2 regions of the Anaerotignum faecicola genome follow, and region 1 is predicted to be linked to the other one. Evidence: riboswitches for the same ligand, from Rfam matches in the RefSeq annotation. Region 1 holds a riboswitch; the other holds the start of a gene.
The links. A riboswitch is a leader RNA that binds a small molecule or an ion and turns the genes downstream of it on or off. The one in region 1 is predicted to bind thiamine pyrophosphate.
Positions count from the first base shown of each region.

Region 2: it holds a riboswitch for thiamine pyrophosphate, as region 1 does, so the genes downstream of both, tenA (thiaminase II) here and thiW (energy coupling factor transporter S component ThiW) in region 1, are expected to answer to the same signal.

Region 1 covers NZ_BHVZ01000001.1:549,616-557,171, forward strand. The annotation lists gene pgeF (peptidoglycan editing factor PgeF) at 1-740, opposite strand, end outside; gene EJE48_RS02585 (ribonuclease HII) at 763-1,902, opposite strand; gene EJE48_RS02590 (PhzF family phenazine biosynthesis protein) at 2,061-2,846, shown strand; gene thiD (bifunctional hydroxymethylpyrimidine kinase/phosphomethylpyrimidine kinase) at 3,277-4,074, opposite strand; gene thiE (thiamine phosphate synthase) at 4,116-4,757, opposite strand; gene thiM (hydroxyethylthiazole kinase) at 4,775-5,596, opposite strand; gene thiW (energy coupling factor transporter S component ThiW) at 5,610-6,119, opposite strand; TPP riboswitch at 6,414-6,520, opposite strand; gene EJE48_RS02615 (esterase family protein) at 6,599-7,360, opposite strand; gene EJE48_RS02620 (calcium/sodium antiporter) at 7,379-7,556, opposite strand, start outside.
Region 2 covers NZ_BHVZ01000001.1:1,138,468-1,146,023, reverse strand. The annotation lists gene ychF (redox-regulated ATPase YchF) at 1-57, shown strand, start outside; gene EJE48_RS05620 (ABC transporter substrate-binding protein) at 140-1,150, opposite strand; gene EJE48_RS05615 (ABC transporter permease) at 1,182-1,925, opposite strand; gene EJE48_RS05610 (ABC transporter ATP-binding protein) at 1,922-2,677, opposite strand; gene tenA (thiaminase II) at 2,725-3,387, opposite strand; TPP riboswitch at 3,464-3,563, opposite strand; gene EJE48_RS05600 (threonine/serine exporter family protein) at 3,949-4,710, shown strand; gene EJE48_RS05595 (threonine/serine exporter family protein) at 4,725-5,192, shown strand; gene EJE48_RS05590 (threonine/serine exporter family protein) at 5,227-5,979, shown strand; gene recR (recombination mediator RecR) at 6,041-6,637, opposite strand; gene EJE48_RS05580 (YbaB/EbfC family nucleoid-associated protein) at 6,653-6,991, opposite strand; gene dnaX (DNA polymerase III subunit gamma/tau) at 7,064-7,556, opposite strand, start outside.

The DNA.
Region 1 (7,556 bases):
CGCTTCTGGTCGCATTTGGTGCAAAGACCCGAAATTTCGATATCCTGCACCCCCATCTCTGCCAACAGGCGGCGGTTACATTCCCATAAATCCATTTTATATTTTCCCTCTGCCGCAGGGTCTTTTTCCACAATCTCCTCCGTCCAGGGGATGTTTTTGCGGAACAGCGCAAGCACAGGTTCATCCATCTGGAAGCAGCATTTCCCGATGGAAGGACCGATTGCCGCCGTCACATCCGCAGGGTCTGTTCCAAAGGTGCGCATCATCTCCTGTAAAATTTTTTCCGCCATGCGGTTGCCTGTGCCAACCCAGCCGCAGTGCGCCACGCCGATGGCATGGTTCTTTTTATCCAAAAGGAACACAGGCACACAGTCTGCCCCGAAAATCACCAAGGGAATATGCTTCTCGTTGGTAATCAGCCCATCCACATCCGTATAGCCGCGCTCCGTCCAGACACCCTTGCCTGCATCTGCCGCCGTCACTCTGCGGACATTTGTGGTGTGTGTCTGCTGAGAGGTTACATAATTTTCCGCCGTAAAGCCGACCGCCTCCGCCAGAATTTTATAATTCTGCAAAACAGGCTCCCGTTTCTCGCCGCGCGCAAAGCCCATGTTCATGCTTGCCCAGTAATCTGTGCTGACACCGCCGTGCCGCGTCGTAAAGCAGTGCTTCACCAATCCTGTCTGCTCCAGATTATCAAATGTAATATATTCCAAGTCATTCTTTCTGTTAATCTTCATCTTTCTCCCTCGTTTTCTTCTATCATTCAGAAAGCCGAAACGCATCCTCCGTATAGCGGAAATAAGTTTTCCCCTCGCTGTTCAGCACCTCTGCCACATCAAAGCGGAAATCATATCCCATTTCCATCAGACACTCCTGCGCAATATATGCCTTTGCCGCACGAATGATGTTCTGCTGCTTGCGGCTGTCCACCGCTTCGGCAGGTGTTCCCATGGTTTCATTTTTTCTGTATTTCACTTCCGTAAACACGATTGTGTTCTCTTTCTTCGCAATAATATCAATCTCGCCCCGGAGCGCATGAAAATTCCGCTCCAGAATCTCATAGCCCATTTTCTGCATCTGCTTCGCCGCAAGCGTTTCTCCTCTGCCGCCCTTATCGGTTGTGGTGTCCCCCTCCTGCGGGCGGAGATTTTTCACAAAGCTTCTGCGGTGAATCGGGGTCAGCCCCAGCCTTTGAATTGCCGCAATATGCTCCGCAGAGCCATAGCCCTTATTCGCCGCAAAGCCATAGCCGGGGTAAACTGCATCGTATGTTTCCATCAAGCGGTCACGATAAACCTTGGCAACAATGCTTGCCGCCCCGATGGACATACTCTTTGCGTCCCCCTTAATAATGCCCCTCTGCGGCGTGGAAATGCGCGGAATCGTTACCGCATCCGCAAGGATATACTCCGCATGAGGGCTTAGCTGTGAAAGCGCCTCGCGCATGGCTTCATAGGTTGCCTGTAGGATATTGATTTCGTCAATCCGCTCATTGGAAACAATCCCGATACCGTAGGCAACGGCTTTTTCCAGAATCACATCATATAATTCCTCTCGTTTTTTTGCGGAAAGCTTCTTGGAATCATTCACGCCTTCAATTTTACATTCCTGCGGCAGAATTACCGCCGCCGCAACCACAGGCCCCGCCAAAGGCCCTCTGCCAACCTCGTCAATCCCTGCAACAAGCGCATAGCCTGCCGCCCAACAGCCCCGTTCATAGGTCAGAATTTCCTCTAAGCGTGCCTGCTCCTGCAAATGCCTTTCGTATTTTTTCCGAAAAGAGGTCAACACATTCTGCACACCCTTGCGGCTGTCCCCTTCCCATTGCTTTAGCTGCGCAGGCAGGGCATCTATCGAACAACGGCTCAAAATCTCTTTTATCTCATTGATTGACTGCATATTCTCCCTCTTTTCTTTTTTCATCCCTCGTATCATACACTATTTTCTCCGTTCTTGCAACGAAAGCGTATGCCATACAATTTTTGAATTGTGTGATATTCTCTCCTGTGCTATGCTGAGTACAGAAAAAATATATTCACCTAAGGAGGTCTTGTATTATGAAATGTTATCACGTTGACGCATTTGCAGAAAAGGTGTTCGAGGGCAACCCTGCCGCAGTCTGTGTACTGGACAAATACCCCTCCGATGCACTGATGCAGAAAATCGCAGGCGAAAACAACCTGTCCGAAACCGCCTTTGCCGTAAAGGAGGGCGCAGGCTATCACCTCAGATGGTTTACCCCCGGCGGTGAAATTGACCTTTGCGGTCATGCCACTTTGGGCACTGCCTATGTGCTGTTCCGTTTCTTTGAAAAGGACGCATCCTCCATTACCTTTCAAACAATGAGCGGCGCACTGACCGTTCTGAAAAAGGGCAACCTGCTGGAAATGGATTTCCCTGCATATGAACTGAAGCAAATCCCCGTTACACCCGCCATGGAGGATGCCTTCGGTGTGGCAATCACAGAGGCATGGCTGGGGCGTGACCTGCTCTGTGTGACAGAAAATGCAGAGGCAATCCCCACACTCACCCCCAACCAAGCAAAGCTGATGGAACTGGATGGTCTGCTGCAACATATCACCGCAAAGGGCAAGGAATATGATTCCGTATCCCGCACCTTTGCGCCAAAGCTTGCAGTCGCCGAGGACCCCGTTTGCGGCAGCGGTCATTGCCATATTGTTCCGCTTTGGGCAAAAAAGCTGGGGAAGGAAAGGCTGGTGGCGCGGCAGGCATCCCAACGTGGCGGCACGCTGTACTGCGAAATGCAAGGGGATAGACTGAGCCTTGCAGGCACAGCTGTTCTGTATTCCATCGCAGATTTGTATGTAGAAGAAGAACATTAAGTTAAACAAAAAGGGCAGACATTCGATAGATTCAAATATCCGCCCTTTTTATACTTCTGTGGTCCTATGCTACTGTTGATAAAATCGGGAGTATTTTCATTCAAGTAAGCACTTTTCCTTCCCGATTTTTTACTCGCCTCATTCTCCTATCAACCGAAGTTTAATGTCTGAACAAGCCGATAAGCCATCTTGTGCGTCCTCCTATATGAAACAAACGAAATCCCAAAAGCCGTAAGGGTGAAACTTTTTTAGGAAACAAGATTCTTCTTATTTTTTCAGCCCTCATCATGAGTCCTCCTCCGTATCGCAGTTATCTTCCTTTGTCATCGTCCATCTTCTTGCCCTTCGGACAAGAAGCGTCCCTCTCTTTCCGCTCGGTCAATTCAAGTTTGTCTAAGCGGTACCATTCACATTTCGCTGCGCTTCATGTTCACTTCGTATATTCTTCCTTCAAATCAAACGCATGATTCATCGGGCCGCTGCCTGCGCCCAAATCCAGCATTGCCGCCAACGCACCGGAGATATATTCCTTCGCACGCTCCACTGCGGTTTCCAAATCATTTCCCTTTGCCAGATTTGCCGCAATCGCGCTGGAAAGCGTACAGCCTGTGCCATGGGTATTGGGGTTATCAATGCGCTTTCCGCGGAACCAATGTGCTCCCTTTTCATCATAAAGCAGGTCATTCGCATCATTCATGCTGTGTCCGCCCTTGCAAAGCACCGCACAATGGTATGCCTTACTGATGATTTCCGCCGCCGTCACCATATCCGCAGGGCTTGTAATTTTCATATCGGCAAGCACCTCCGCTTCAGGAATGTTCGGCGTAACAACCGTCGCAAGGGGCAGAAGCTTTTCCTTCAGCGCAGAAACCGCATCCTCGCTAATCAGCTTTGCACCGCTGGTCGCAACCATCACCGGGTCAACCACGATATTTTCCGCATGATATGCCGTCAGCTTTTCCGCAATCACGGAAATCAGGTTTACAGAAGAAACCATCCCGATTTTCACCGCATCGGGGCGGATATCCGTAAATACGCTGTCAATCTGCATCCCCAGAAATTCCGGTGTCACCTCAAAAATCCCCTGTACGCCGGTGGTATTCTGCGCCGTCAATGCCGTAATCGCGCTCATGGCAAATACACCGTTCATCGTCATGGTTTTCAAATCCGCCTGAATCCCTGCGCCGCCGCTGGTATCGCTGCCTGCAATGCTCAATGCTGTTTTCATGCTGTCTTCCTCCAAACTTTTTTCTTGCTCTCGCAAATTTTTTACGCCTGCACCATTTCCGCGGAAAGGGCCTTCAATGTCTTACATTCTTCCTCGATATTTTCTGCGCCGAAAATCGCGGAAACCAGAGCCACACCGTCCACGCCGGTACCCTTCAGCTCCAGAATATTCTTCTTATTGATGCCGCCAATGGCAACCACAGGGATATCCACCGCCGCTGTGATTTCCTGCGCCGCTTCGCGAGAAACCTCCTCCGCATCCAGCTTTGTCCCCGTATGGAACATTGCGCCAACGCCCAGATAATCTGCACCTGCCTTCTGCGCCGCCAATGCCTGCTCCACATTTTTTGTGGAAACGCCGATGATCATATCCTCACCGACCAGCGCACGCACATTGCCGGCCTCCATGTCGCTCTGCCCTACATGAATCCCGTCTGCCTTGCATTTGATGGCAATTTCCACGTTATCATTCACGATAAAGGGCACGCCGTATTTCGCACACAGCGCTTTCATTTCAATGGCTTCCTTCAGAAAATTTTCCTCATCCAGTTCCTTTTCTCTCAGCTGTACGCAGGTCGCGCCGCCCTTCAGTGCATCCTCTACCTGCTCCATTAACGTCTGCTTGCCTGTCCACATACGGTCTGTTACGGCATACAGCAGCATGGTTTCCTTTTCACATTTCATTGCTTTTCCTCCCGTTCTCAAAGGATTTCATATTTCGCACATTTTTCCAGTTCTTCGCCGGTCAGATTGCAGATGGCATCAATAATATAATTGCGGTAGCTGGAATTACCGTCCTGCTCTGTCAGCCTTGCATGTGCCTTTTCGCCGCAAATGCCCATGGCGCAGACTGCCGCCGCCGTCGCCTCCAAGGGAGCTTCGGGGTTTGCCGTCACATAAGCCGCCGTCATCGCAGAAAGCTGACAGCCTGTTCCTGTAATGCTGCTCATCATGGGATGTCCGTTGTAAATGCAGAATGCCCTTTCGCTGTCCGCAACAATATCAATCGCGCCCGTAATGGCAATCACCGCACCCGTTTCCTGCGCGAATTTCTTTGCAAATGCAACCGTCTGCGGCAGATTTTCCTTCGTCACCTTGTCCGCGATATCCGCATCTACGCCCTTTGCGCCGCCTGTCCCCAGAGCCAGTGTCTTGATTTCGGAGATATTCCCACGCAGAACCGTAAAATGGATATCCTCCAGCAGTGCCTTGGCGGTATTTGTCCGCAGCTTGGATGCACCTGCCCCAACAGGGTCTAATACAACAGGGTGTCCCAGTTTGTTTGCCTTTTTGCCTGCTAAATGCATCGCAGGAATGGTGCGCTGATTCAGCGTCCCGATATTGATATTCAAGCCGCCGCAGATTGCTGTAATCTCCTCCGCCTCCTCGGCATCGTCCGCCATGATAGGAGAACCGCCGCACGCAAGCAGAATATTCGCACAATCGTTTACGGTTACATAGTTTGTAATATTATGAATGAGCGGGCATTTTTCCCGCACATGATCCAGCATTTCCTTTAACATTCTCCTTACCTCCTTATCTGACTGCCGCCGTTTTCAGAATCCCTGTTTTCCGCAATGCCCCCAGCAGAATACCGGACAAAATCGCACCGCCTGCCGTGGAAATCAGAAACGGAATGACATAGGCATAAAACGCAATCTGCCCCGCCTGCATCCCCATAAACAGAATCGCAACGGGATATGCACACAGACCGCCCAAAACCGCTGTGCCAAACACCTCTGCAATCAAGGTCAGAGGGATACTTTTTGTTTTCCAGAAGGCAAGCCCGCAAAGCAACGCCCCAAACATACTGCCGGGGAACGCCATCAAACTGCCGATACCCAGAAGATTTCGGATTAAGCTTGCGCAAAATGCAACACCCACGCCGTAAAACGGCCCTAGAAGCACCGCACACAGAATATTTACCATGTGCTGCACCGGCACACATTTGCTCCCGAATACAGGGATATAGAAAAAGCTGCCAACCACTGCCACCGCGCATAAAATACCTGCATAACATAATTTTCTTGTTCCGAATTGCTTCATTTTGATAGACTCCTTTCTCAACAAGGAAGAACAGACAGCGTTCTTCCTGAAATACATAGACTTCCCCCTTGAAAAGGGCTTTCAGAAAAATCGGTCGAAACTCACTGGCTTCCTCTCACGCCGGAACACGGCTTCCCATCGCTGCTGTTCTTTCTGCAGGATATAGGGCGCTCCCCCTCTATCCTCCCGATGCTCCATCGGGTCAGCTTCCTTGCTTCGGAATCCGTCAGAAAGTTTTTATACTATTTTGCAATCAAAAAGGGAAACCTCTCCTTTGGAAGTTTCCCAACGCTTTTACGTCTTTTTCAAGCGTCCCTACGTTGGCATTATCCAAATCAGGTTATGGGTCGAAGGCTTTTCCTTCCTCTCAGCCTGCAAGACAAGCTCCCCTTTGTGTTCACTTGTAAATTTAATTATATACCTCTCTTCCAAAAATGGCAAGACCTTCAAATGGTAAGACCCTCACTCTGCCAATCCTTCTAGCCCTCCAGAAGCTTCCCCACGAAATACGGAAACTGCTTCTCCCACCAGGGCCAATCGTGGTTCACATCCTCGCCCCAGAAATCAATCCATGCCGGCACAGCAAGCCGTTCAAACTGCTCCTTCAGAATCCATGCGTCCTTTTTCGCTTCATCCTCCCATGCGCCCTGTCCGCAGCAAATAATAATCCTTCCGCGGCGGAACTGCTCCACCAACGGATGATCCTGCGGCATCTGCGGCAAGTAATCCACAGGCGAATTATAATAAATATCCACATCATCATAATTCGGGAAGAAATATCCTGCATGGAACAGACCGCTCAACGAAAGGCATCCGCCGAAAAGGTCAGGTCTTCTCAGATAGAGATTCACGCAATGATAGCCGCCCATGCTCATCCCTGCAAGCATCACTCTGCCTTCATAGGAAACGCCGTCCGTTTCGCTGTGAATCTGATGCAGGCACGGCAGAAATTCCTCACAGAGATAACGAAACCACTGCTCATGCCAGAGAATTCTGCCATGCTGGTCACCCCATGCCGCGCTCCACGTTTCCTCATCCACACAGCCTACACAGAACAGCTGCAGCTGTCCGTTTTCCAGCCTGTCCGCAACGGTATTCACCATGCCTCTATCCTCAAAATCGTAGAAATTCCCATCCTGACACGGAAAAACAATCATCGGCAGCCCTGCATGCCCATATACCTTAAACTCCATGTCTCTCTGCAAATGCTGTGAATATTCTTTGTAATATCGAACGTGCATAAAATCCCTTCTTTCTCCTTACGCCAGCAGAAGGTACGCAAAATAGCCGCCATAGCAGGCAAGCATCAGCAGTCCGTGCCGGCGTTTCAAAACCCTTCCGCGGTAAACACATACCAGAAGAAGCACCGCTGCCGCAACCGCCACAATGCTGTCCACCCGGAATGTAGGCTGATACACAACCGGCACAATCACCGCC
Region 2 (7,556 bases), 590 kb from region 1:
GGCAAGGAATATGTGATGAAGGACGGCGACGTAGTGCTGTTCCGCTTCAATGTATAAAGAGCATGGATGCCCTAAGTCGAAATCAGACATACAACAAAACCCCCTATCCTAGGATAGGGGGCTTTTTGATTGCCTTTATTTATTCATCCAATAAATTTTTTACCAGGAAGGAAACATCCGTCTTTTCCTTCAGAATCCCATTTTCATACATCCAATCCGCATTATTCTGCCATACGGAAACATCCTGAGACAGGAACTTCGCATCCTCTGTTTCCATTACAGGCAGCAGAATTTCCATGCTCTTTGTTTCCACTGTTTTGGAAAGCGGGAAGTTTTCCTCATTCTGGTGGTCAAGCAGAATCTGCAATGCTTCCTCAGGGTTTTCCTTCATGAAGTCAAAGCCCTTGCGGCAGGCACGCAGGAATTTCTCGATTTTTTCAGGATTTTTATCCACTGCATTCTTCCCTGCCAAAAATACCAGCTCATAGCTCTGGGGAACGCCGTAATCGGTGGGGTAGAAATAGTTGATATCAAAGCCTTCCTCCTCCAACTGCGGTACCTCGTGGTTTACCATGTTGCCTGTGGTTGCATCCACCTGTCCGGTTGTGGTTGCTGTCAAAAGGTCGAAGCCAACATCTACAAACTGGCAGTCATCCGCAGACAGCCCTACGTTTTTCAGCATAGATGCAATCTGTGCCTCAGAAAGAGCCGTACCGCTATAGCCGATTTTCTTGCCTGCCAGATCCTCCGCACCCTTGATGCCGCTTTTTGCAAGGGAAATCACAACATTCAGAGAGCTTTGTGTCACTGCACCGACAGAAACAATCGGAACATTCTCCTCTACTGCCGTCTGGATTGCGTCCTGCAAATAGTAAATCCCGATATCCGCCTTGCCTGCCGCCGGCATGGAAATGCCGTCATTTGTGTTGGCAGGGAAGTTGATAACCAGGTTCAGTCCTTCGTCCGCAAAATAGCCCTTCTCCTGCGCTACATACAGGAAAGAATGAATCGCATTGGGATACCAGTCCAGAACAATGTTGAAATCCTCCAGAGCCGTATCATCCGTTTTTGCATCGGTTCCGCCGCCGCAGCCTGCCGCACCGAATGCCAGCACCGCCGCCATGCCAAGTGCCATCAGTTTCTTTTTCATAGCTTACCTTCTCCCTTCGTTCCGCGAGCCGTTACAGCTCTTTTCTCCATGTGATGATTTTCTTTTCTATCAGGGTAATGATGCCAACTGCCACCATTGCCACAACGGACAGCAATACCACAGGCGCAAAAACCCCTGCACCGTCCAGCTGTGTCATCATTCGTTTGCTGAAATAGCCAAGCCCCTTCTGCGCCCCAAGCCATTCCGCGATTGCCGCCCCGATCACGCTCATCGGCACGGACATCTTAATTGCGGAAAAGAAATGCGGCAGAGCCGTCGGCAGCTTCAGCTTTAAAAAAATATCCTTTTTTGTTGCACCGTAGGTAAAAAGCAACTCCTCCATTTCCCGCTTCGTCCCTTTCAGACCGTCAAAAACGGTAATCGCAATCGGGAAAAACGTCATCAGAATTGTCACAAGTACCTTGCTCCAAATGCCATAGCCAAACCAGAGGATAAACAGCGGCGCAAGGGCCGTTGTGGGAATCGTCTGGGAGGCAATGATAACGGGGTAAAGCGTTTTTTCCAGTCTCGGATTCCAGTCCATCGAAATCGCAAGCAAAAGCCCCAGCACCACGGAAATGCAAAGTCCCAGTGCGGTAACGCCCATCGTTGCCGGCAAATGCACCAAAAACAGGGGCGTTCTCAGCTCCCACAGCCGCACCAGAATCTGCGTGGGCGAGGGCAGGATATACGCCGCATTGATGCCCATTGCCGCCCCCTGCCAGAAAAGCAGGAGGATAAATACCAGTATCAAAGAAGAAATGTTTCGTTTCATAAGCGCACACTCCTTCTCAGCTTCCCAATCAGTCGTTCCTTCAAATCGACGATTTCGGGCTTTTTCAAATCATTTCTGTCCCGATGGGCAGGCAAGGGCACCTCTACCATCTCCATCGAAGAAAACGGTCTGTCCTGTATCACAAAAATTTTCTTCGACAGGAATACCGCCTCCTCTACGTCATGCGTGATAAAAAGAATCGTCTTATGGTAATGCTCCCATTGCTCCAACAGCCATTCCTGCATTTCCACCCTCGTCAGGTAGTCCAGTGCGGAAAACGGCTCATCCAGCAGGAGCATATCCGCCCCCGAAAGCAGCGTGCGCGCAAAGGAAACCCTCTGCTTCATGCCGCCGGATAAATCCTTCGGGTATTTTTTCATATATTCCGAAAGTCCGACCTGTGCCAAAACCTCCTTGCAGCGCTTCGCCTGTTCCGCCGCAGGCACACCTGCCAGCTCCATCGGCAAACAGATATTTTTCTCAATCGTCCGCCATGGAAAAAGCAAATCCTTCTGCGGCATAAAGGCACTGTATTGCTTCTGCTCACGGATGGGTCTCCCGTTCACCAAAATCTCGCCCTCCTGCAGCTGCTCCAATCCGTTGATTAAACGGAAAATCGTGCTTTTGCCACAGCCGCTCGCCCCGATGATCGAAACGAAATCCCCCGCCTCTACGGAAAAGGAAAGGTTCTCCATCATGGGGAACTCGTCCACCGCATAGCGGAAGGAAACATTTTTAAATTCCAACATCATCTGTACACCATTCCTTCTGTCTGCAAAGCTTCTCTTGCAGAGCCCTTTTATTCAGGGATTTCCTCATAAGCCATATCCCAGAACATTGCCTCATAGCGGCTGCAGTTTTCAAAAATCTCCTTCAGATGCGCTTCTCTTTCCGCAGAAATATCCTTCCCCAGCTCGTTTACCAGATCAATGATTTCCTGTGTGGTTTCGCAGTATTCCTTGCTGCAATAGCCGCGCACCCATTCGCCGTACAAAGGATGCTCCAATGCCCCCGGTACATGCTGATGGTGCTCCCCAATCATCTGATAGCTCCATGCGCAGGAAAGCACCGCCACCAGAATCTCCAGAGGGCCGCCCTTATATGCCTCATCCAGCATATAGGAGGTGTAGGACTGGTTCGTCAGTGTGGATTTTGTGGTTGCTACCTCCTGCTCCGTAATCCCCAGACGGGACATATACGCCTTATGAATATTCATCTCCCCGTCCAGTGTGTCATGCACCATATAGGAGAAGCGTGTCATCAGTGCCTCGTCCTCTGTTTTCACCACGCCCATCGCAAATACCTTCGCATACTGCAAAAGATAACGATAATCCTGCACCATATAAAAACGGAATCTGTCCTCGCGCAGTGTCCCTTCGCCCAGCTCCTTTACAAAGGGCTGCTCCAGATACCCTTCCCAGATAGGCTTTGCCACTGCATATAATCTGTCTGTCAAGCTCATGTTCTTCTTCCTTTCTTTTCCTTTCCTTTGCTCTGCAATAGAAAAGACCTCTCCCAATCGGAAAAGGTCTTCGTTTGTCCTCGTTGCTTCGCTTCCCTCCGTTGGTATTAACCACATCAAGTTCAAAGGGTTGGCATTTCATCCTCTCAGCTGCATCAGCACCCCCAGCTTTTTGCTTTATTTCCTTGATTATAGCATATTTTTTTTAAATGGCAAATACTTCTTTTCTCAATTAGGGAAATTACGGGGAAAGCACCTGTCGCTTTTCACAAAAATTTCAAAAAAACTTAAAATAATTTTACTTTACTTTTTTCGGAAAACGACTACACTAAAGAAGGTGCAATCATACTTAAATTGCCAATAAATTGCCAACATAAAAGCGGAAGGGTTCGGGAAACCGTTTCGGTGTCCCGAATGGAATCCGCAGAGCGGGCTTTGCCCACTCGAGGAAAACTGCAAGTTTCTAAGCATTTATGCTGACGGAACTTGTCAGTTTATTCTTCTGTCCAACAAGTCAAAAACCTGTTTTTGACTTAATTTTTTAGAAAGGAAACCCCGGTTATGGATTATGATACCCAACTGATTAACCTTGCCCTTGATGCAGGCGAAATCATGCTTGCCTCAGGCGCGGAAACCTTCCGTGTGCAGGACACCATGCAGCGGATTCTCTCCGTTTCCGGCAAGGAAAAAATAGAAGCCCTGGCAATGTGTACCCTTCTGATGGTCACCTTGCCACGAGAGGAAAAGGGTCCTCTCTCTATGGCGCGCGCCGTCAAAAACCGCGATTTGAATTTTGAAAAAATCTGCGCCGTCAATGATATGTCCCGCGCCTTCGTCTCCGGCAAAATCAGCGTCACCGAAGCCTTAGACCACTGCCAAGAAATTCATCACGCACCCAACTTCAAATTCAGCACCCGTGTGCTTGGCTATGCCATCAGCGGCGCAGGCTTCGCCTTTATGGTCGGCGGCTCTGTGCAGGATTTTCTGGTATCCTTCGTCATTGCCCTTCTCATGGGCTGTACACTGGTCTATCTGGAGAGCAAGAAGATTCCCTTCTTTGTCGCCCCCCTGATGGGCGGTCTGGTTACGGGGCTTGCCGCCTGCATGGCGCATGCGCTCCTTCCTGCCACCCAGCTGGATAAGCTGATTATCGGTACCATGAAGGTGCTTCTGCCGGGGCTTGCGCTTTCCAAGGCAATGCGAGATTTGCTTGAGGGCAACCTCATCAGCGGCAATTCCAAGGTAGTTGAGGTTCTGCTCATTGCCTGCTCCATCGCCGCAGGGGTTGCTGTTGCGCTGGCGCTGTTTCAAATGACTGAATGAACGGAGGAAATCCTATGAATACAACCTTGTTTTTCTATCTTGTGCATCCCTTGGTTGCACTCTTTGCAAGCGTAGGCTATGCCATCGTCTGCAATGCCCCCCGGAAGGAAATCCCCTATTGCGGGCTGACCGCCTTCCTCTGCTGGCTGGTGTATCAGCTTGTCCTTCGGCATGATGGCTCGTCCTTTCTGGCAACGCTTCTGGCAACCTTTGCCGCAACAGGCTTTGCGCGCTTTCTTTCCTACCACCGCATGCTCCCGACGATTGTCTATCATATCCCCGGCATCCTGCCTCTGGTACCCGGTGCGGCGGTCTATCGCTGCATCACCTCTGCCATGGAAAGCCGCGTGCTGGAAACAACCGCAAATATTCTGACTGCGCTAAAGCTGGCAGGTGCCATCGGCATCGGCTCTGTTATCATTCTGGTTCTGCCGCAGGCATGGTTCTCTTTCTTCCCCAGATTGAAGAGAAAAAACAGCTGAGCCGAATTTTATCAAACGAAAGGAGAAACGCCTTATGGATAACGATACGAAGCTTATCAATCTCGCTCTGGATGCAGGCGAAATCATGCTGAAAAACGGCGCAGAAACCTTCCGTGTGCAGGATACCATGAAACGGATTCTCTCCACCACAGGCAGAGAAAAAATCGAAGCAACCGCCATCTCCACCGCCCTCATCGTCACCCTCCCGCGCGAGGAAAAGGGCCCCCTTTCCATGATGCGCGGTGTCCGCACCCGTACCATCAATTTTGAAAAGGTCTGCGAGGTCAATGATATGTCCCGCGCCTTTGTTTCGGGCAAAATCTCTCTGGATGAGGCCATTGAGCGTCTGAAGGAAATCCATCAGTTTTCCTTCTATCCCCTCCCGATTCGTGTTTTCGGCTACGGTCTGATTTCGGGCTGCTGCTCCTTTCTGGATACGCCCTTCTTTCTGGATGGCTGCATTGCCTTTGTCATCGGGCTGTTTTTAGGCTGTCTGGATATCTGGCTTGGCAAAAAGAAAATCCCCTATTTCTTCGGGCCGTTTCTGGGTGGTGTTGCGGCAGCATGCCTTACCTGCCTCATTCAGCCGCGCTTCCCCTCGGCGCATATCGGCACCATCATCATCGGCAGCATTATGCCGCTTCTGCCGGGTATGACCTTCGCAAAATCCATGCGTGACCTGCTCGAAGGCAACCTTATCAGCGGCTACACCAAGGCAGTCGAGGCTCTTGTCGTTGCCTGCTCTTTGGCAGGCGGTGTCGGTCTGACCCTGTCCTATTTCATGTAATGCGCATAAAAAAAGCGAAGGCTATCAACTTCTGATTTCCTTCGCTTCTTTTTATGCTTCTTTATAGTTCTCTCCTGCCCTCCAAGGCTCTGGAAAGCGTAATCTCATCCACATATTCCAAATCGCCGCCAACCGGAACGCCGTTTGCGATTCTTGTCACCTTCACATCCAAAGGCTTCAGCAGCTTCGCAAGATACATCGCCGTTGCCTCTCCCTCCACATTCGGGTTGGTCGCAAGGATGACCTCCGCAACCGTCCCATCTATGCGGCTGAGCAGCTCCCGAATATGAATATCCTGCGGACCAATTCCCGTCATAGGAGAAATTGCTCCATGCAGCACATGATACACGCCATGGAATTCCTTCGTCCGTTCATACGCCGCCATATCTCTGGGGTCCTCCACCACCATAATCACCGAATGGTCGCGCTTCGGGTTCGCGCAGACGGGGCAGATTTCCTCCTCTGTCAGGTTGCAGCAGACAGAACAGTATTTCACCTCGTCCTTCGCCGCAAGAATGGCTTCGGAAAGCGCCGCCACCTTCTCTCTTGGCAAATTGATGATGTGAAATGCCAGTCTCTGTGCGGATTTTCCGCCAATCCCCGGCAGTGCCGCCAGTTCCTCAATGAGCCTTGTCATCGGGTTGCCGTAATAATTCATGCTGTCCCTTCTTTATCAGAACATACCGCCTAAGCCGCCGGTCATTCTGCCCATTTCTGCGTTATACATTTCCTCTACCTGACGAATTGCCTCGTTCACAGCGGAAATGATTAAATCCTCCAGCATTTCCACATCATCGGGATCTACCACATCGGGGTTGATTTTCAACTCCTGAATTTCCTTTTTCCCTGTGATGACAACCTTCACAGCACCGCCGCCGCTGGTCATTTCCAGTGTCTTTGCCTGCAGCTCCTCCTGCTTTTCCATCATCTGTTTCTGCATTTTCTGCGCCTGCTTCATGAGGTTATTCATATTCATACCACCCATGCCGCCGGGAAAACCGCCTTTTGCCATGTCTGATTCCTCCTTATATTTCATAAACCTAATCCTTTTTATTTTATCTGAAATTACGCCGTCTGGCAAGTGTCATTCCACATCCGCCTCCGGGAAATACTGCCCCAGAAGGCTTGCAAATTCCGCATCCGCATCCGCAGAGGGTGTCTCCTCCTCCTTGCCGTATGCCGCTTCTCTCCATTTTTCATATTCATCCTTCGTGGTGGTTCGCAGCTCGAAGCTTTTGCCCGTTTCCTTCTCCAGAACTGCCGCAATCTTGTCCATGCCGCGCTGAATCATATCCGTGAGCGCAGGATATGCGCAGATGAGATAGAGAAATTCATCCTCCTTGAAGCCGATTTCCACCTTGGAAAGCATCCCCTTCAGCACCGCATCCTCCACGTCATTGCGCAGCAACGCCCATTTCTCCTGTACTTCCTTCCTGTCCTCGGGCAGTGCAGGAGGTCTGCGCTTTGGCTTGGGCTTTTCCTTGGGCTTTTCTGTCGGTGTCGCCTGCGTGATGGCAACCGGCACGCCTTCTTCCATCTTCCGCTCCAGCTCGCCCAGTCTTGCCGCCAGGGCAGTC